2 regions of the Dermacoccus sp. NHGro5 genome follow, and region 1 is predicted to be linked to the other one. Evidence: predicted binding sites of a transcription regulator. Region 1 holds the regulator's gene; the other holds the start of a gene.

Region 1 (2,202 bases):
TCGTCATGTTCGGTGAGTCCGTCGCTCCTGAGGTCGTGGAGGCGCAGATGCGGGCAGTGGAACGCTGCCGGGGCGTGCTCGTGCTCGGCAGTTCGCTCAAGGTGATGTCGGGGTACCGGTTCGTGCTCGCCGCCCTCAAGCAGCAGAAGCCGGTCGCCCTCGTCGGGCTCGGCGCGATGCGTGGCGAGGAGCGGGTCGACCTCGTCGTGCGCGAACCCCTCGGCCCGACCCTCACCGCCGTGTGCGACGCGCTGGGGCTCGACCTCGCGACGTCCTGACGTCTCGGCGTCGAACGTCGGGGCGCAGAAGGGGCTGAGAGTCGAGTTGCAACCACACGCTGGACCGATCCGCGCGGCGCGGCCAGCGCCTCAGATGCTGCGCAGGACGGCCGTGACCTTGCCCATGATGCTCGCGTGGTCGCCGTCGATCGGGGAGTAGGCCTCGTTCGCGGGCATGAGCCACGTCTTGCCCTCGCTGCGGCGCAGCGTCTTGACCGTGGCCTCCGAGTCGAGCAGTGCCGCGACGATCTCCCCGTTGGCGGCGTCGGCCTGGCGTCGCACGACGACCCAGTCGCCCTCGCAGATGGCCGCATCGATCATCGAGTCGCCGACGACGCGCAGCAGGAACAGCTCGCCGTCACCGACGATCTGACGCGGTAGCGGGAAGACGTCCTCGACGGCCTGTTCGGCGAGGATCGGGCCACCGGCCGCGATGCGGCCGACGACCGGCACGTATGACGGCGTGGGTCGCTCGTCGCCCGAGCCCGTCTCGTCGTGCTGCGACTCGGATAGCGCAGACACGGCGTTGCCGCGGTAGCCGCGGGTCGCCGCACCCGAGTCGGGGGAGACGACCTCCATGGCGCGCGGGCGGTTCGGGTCGCGGCGCAGGTATCCCTTGCGCTCGAGTGCGGCGAGCTGATGGGCCACCGAACTCGGGCTCGTCAGACCGACGGCCTCGCCGATCTCACGCAGGCTCGGGGGGTAGCCGCGCTCGTCGACGGAACGTCGGATCACGGTGAGCACCTTGTGCTGGCGTGGCGTCAGCTTGCCCGGCGTGCGCTCCTGCATCGAATGAACGTCACCCATGGTGTGACCCCTCCTGGTCCTCGTCGCACGTCGGTGGTCGCGGTGGCGACACGTGCACCCTCCGGCGGGATGGAAATGCCCGCCATGACGGGGTTGTCGGTGCGCGGTGCTTGTGTATCTGACATCACCCACAGTACGCGGTGTCGCACACAGTTTTCAAAAATGTGTACGAAGAAACCCGTGCGCGCCGTTCGAAAGCACGTTCGGGTGTCGTACAGTTGTTCTATCGCACGCGTGTTCGCTCGGTCCCTCCGGGCTGACCGGGTCGCGTGAGGAAGCCGCACCGGTGACGGTGTGGCGGCGCCTCGGGGGTGTCCCGAGAGAAGGAGTGGTTCCGATGGTTGCTTCGAGTACTGCAGTTCGACGTGAGCCCGTGCTGGGTTCGGGTGTCGACGTGCGCCGCGTGGCGCGGGTCGACGCTGCGGCATCCCGCTCGCACCTCCACCTCGTGCCCACGGGTGGCGCGGTGCAGGTGGTCACGAACTCTCAAAGCGTTCGTTTCGCCCGTCGTCGCTTCACGGCCGTGTGCGTGGCTCTCGTCGTCGTGGCGGGTGCCATCCTCGCGGGCCGGGCGATGGCGAGCGGTGTCGACGGTACGCAGCGGCACGAGGTCACCGTTCGCGCGGGGGAGACGCTTTCGCAGATCGCGGCGCGTGAGATGCCGGGCGTGCGCAACGACCAGGCGGTCGTCGCGATCGAGCACGAGAGCAACCTCGGCTCGTCGCAGGTGCAGGCCGGCCAGAAGGTGATCATCCCCGCACCGTGAAGTGTGACGATCGCCATCGTCGGTTCGAGGGTTCGAGGGGGCGTGAGTCGCCTTCCCCCGGCTGGCGCAGGATTCCGCGGCGCACGAGTGGCGGGGGTCGTCGCGAGGTTGCGCAGGGCGAGTGGACGCGGCCTCGGTGCTGTTGCGCGTCGGGTCTCAGGGGCCTAATATCTCTACATGTGGGGCCTCGGCCCCCGCTTCCCCCTAGATGTTGATTCTCCTCCGCTGATGTGCATCTGCGCTCTGAGGCCGGAATCCCGGGGTGGAGCGCCGTCGTCCCGAGTGTCCCAGCCCCGTCGGAAGGTTTGACGTGCACTGTCCGTTCTGCCGCAACACCGACTCCCGAGTCGT
Region 2 (2,202 bases), on a different contig from region 1:
TCCACGCACCGTCAACGAGGTCGATCGTGAACGTGGTGTCGACGAGCGCCGCGACGAGGCGAACGGCTGCCGCGTCGACGTGGCCCAGGCCGGGGATGTGGGCCGCGCCCAATGTGTCCGGGGGTCGCGTGATGACGCCGATCGGCCCGGCCTCAGCGTGCTGACGGGGCCGACTAAGACCGTCCTCATCAAGACCGCCCTCGTCGAGACCGCAGTCGGGGACGGAGGCGAGCGACGCAGGGGGCTCCAGCGTTCCGAACCGCCGGTCGGAAGGCGCTGGTGGGCTCGCGTGGACGGGCACCTTGAGGTGCATGACGGTGTTGACCGTTGAGTTCGCGAAGACAAGGTCGAGCAGTGCGCCGACGCGAACGGCGCCGAGGGGTTCGGTGCCACTCCCTGCCACACTGACGTGGCTCGCGGCGCGCCACCGCGCGAGTTCGTCACGTGGATCTGGCGCATGGTCGTTGAGCGTCTGAGCGTGCGCTTCGATCGCGGCGCGGAGACGGGCAGCGTCCTCGGTGGCCATGATCAGACGCACCTCGGTGAGGGTGTCGAAATCGAGGTGGGGCGTGAACCATAGCCCGTGCTCACGACGGGGGTCGACGGTGTCGGCCTCGGTCTGCGCCAGCCGCCTGTCGTGCAGCAGTTTGCGCGCCCGGGAGCGGGCACCGTCGACGCTGAGGTGGTGTGCTCCCCCGCTCACGAGATCCGTGAGCACCTCTGCAGCCAACTCGTCGTCGAGGTGCGCCATCTCACGCGCCAGCGTGGCGGCCACCATGGTGCGGCAGGCTCCCCGCAGCGTCAGTTCGTGCAGAGCGGGCGCGCGGTCGCGGAGCATGCGTCCGTCGACAGCGAGGCGCGACGCGGTGGCGCTCGAACACCCGAGGGCGTTCCCGAGATCATCCCCCGCGAATTCGCCTGCGGTCGGAGGGCGTTCGCAGAGCCCATAGTTCTCCTCGTCGAGGTGAGCACGCTGGGCGACCGTGTCTTCGTGTTCGACGGCGACGGCGTGAAGCACCGCGTCGGCGGCCCTCGTCACCTCCTGCGCAGCAACGGCGATGTCTTCCAGTTGTGCTTGGAGCGTGAACGTGCGCGTGTGGCGCTCATCGAAGGTTCGCGGCAACGCGTCGCCCGAGCAGGGCGCCAATGTCTCCGGGTCGGCCAGCGCCTGCTCTGCGATCGCGCGCGTCAGCAGAACCCATGCGCCCACCAGCTCGGTGGACGGCATGGCGGCGACCGTCTCGGCCGTCACTGCCAGCGTTTGATCCATGCCACTAGTTTAGTACACATGTTCGAATCTTGGTAGGGTCAAAGGGATAGTGAGTGAACCCACTGGCCGGCCCTTCCTCCGCGCCAGGGCTGCATCACGAATCACAAGAGCACCCGCCGCGTGCAACCCTGCGATCAGGCGGCGCTGGTTTGCACCCGCTTGGTCTACCGCCTGACGGCAGACGAGGTACAGGCGACTGGTGGTTGACTCATCCCATGGCCTCAGCGACGCTGCCCACGCACATTGCCGTCGTGGCACTCGTTCGGGACGCGAGGGTGCTACTCGCTCACCGCCACCCGAACCGGATGAATTATCCGGACCTGTGGGACCTGCCCGGGGGACACGTCGAACCCGGCGAGTCCGCCGAGTGCGCTGCCCGTCGCGAGTGCGTCGAAGAGCTCGGAGTGACGGTGATCGATGCAGAGCGATTTCCGATGGCCTGCAGCGATCCAGCCCTGTTGAAGCATGCGTTCTTCGCGACGCGCTGGGTAGGGAACCCCCGCAACATCGCGCCCGACGAGCACGACGACATCGGCTGGTTCGCCGAGAGCGAACTGCCCCGGTTGGCCATGGCCGATCCTGCGGGGTGTCAGGACCTCGTCAGGCTCATGCGGGCGATCAAATGACATCAGCCCCGGCGTGGCGTGACCGTATTTCGCTTGCCGGTCGGCTGCCTCGCCCATAGCGTGTCGAGCATGCCCCAACCTGCTGGCTTCGCCTTTCTCGAACGTGATGGCGTCGTTGTCATCACTCATCACGGACGCACAGCGACGACTCTTAGGGGCGCGCGTGCTGCGGACTTCTTGGAAGACGTCGAGGACGGTGACGCTCAGGAGATCATGGCGCGCCTCACCGGCAACTATCGCCGCGGCAATGAGCGTCAGGCCCGCAACCATCCTCGCAACAAGGGGCGATGACCACGCGGCGCCGAG

Evidence for each region. The regulator LexA, encoded in region 1, represses DNA repair genes until DNA is damaged. The targets are predictions, from matches to a motif close to TCGAACANNTGTTCGA.
Region 2: J4Z35_RS01685 (HNH endonuclease signature motif containing protein) is a predicted target of LexA. The motif match lies at 1,281-1,296, and genes of this name have one in related genera.

Annotation. Positions count from the first base shown of each region.
Region 1 covers NZ_JAGEKQ010000026.1:107,399-109,600, forward strand. The annotation lists gene J4Z35_RS11490 (Sir2 family NAD-dependent protein deacetylase) at 1-278, shown strand, start outside; gene lexA (transcriptional repressor LexA) at 369-1,085, opposite strand; gene J4Z35_RS11500 (LysM peptidoglycan-binding domain-containing protein) at 1,423-1,851, shown strand; gene nrdR (transcriptional regulator NrdR) at 2,162-2,202, shown strand, end outside.
Region 2 covers NZ_JAGEKQ010000004.1:139,169-141,370, forward strand. The annotation lists gene J4Z35_RS01685 (HNH endonuclease signature motif containing protein) at 1-1,270, opposite strand, end outside; gene J4Z35_RS01690 (NUDIX domain-containing protein) at 1,486-1,896, shown strand; gene J4Z35_RS01695 (hypothetical protein) at 1,966-2,187, shown strand.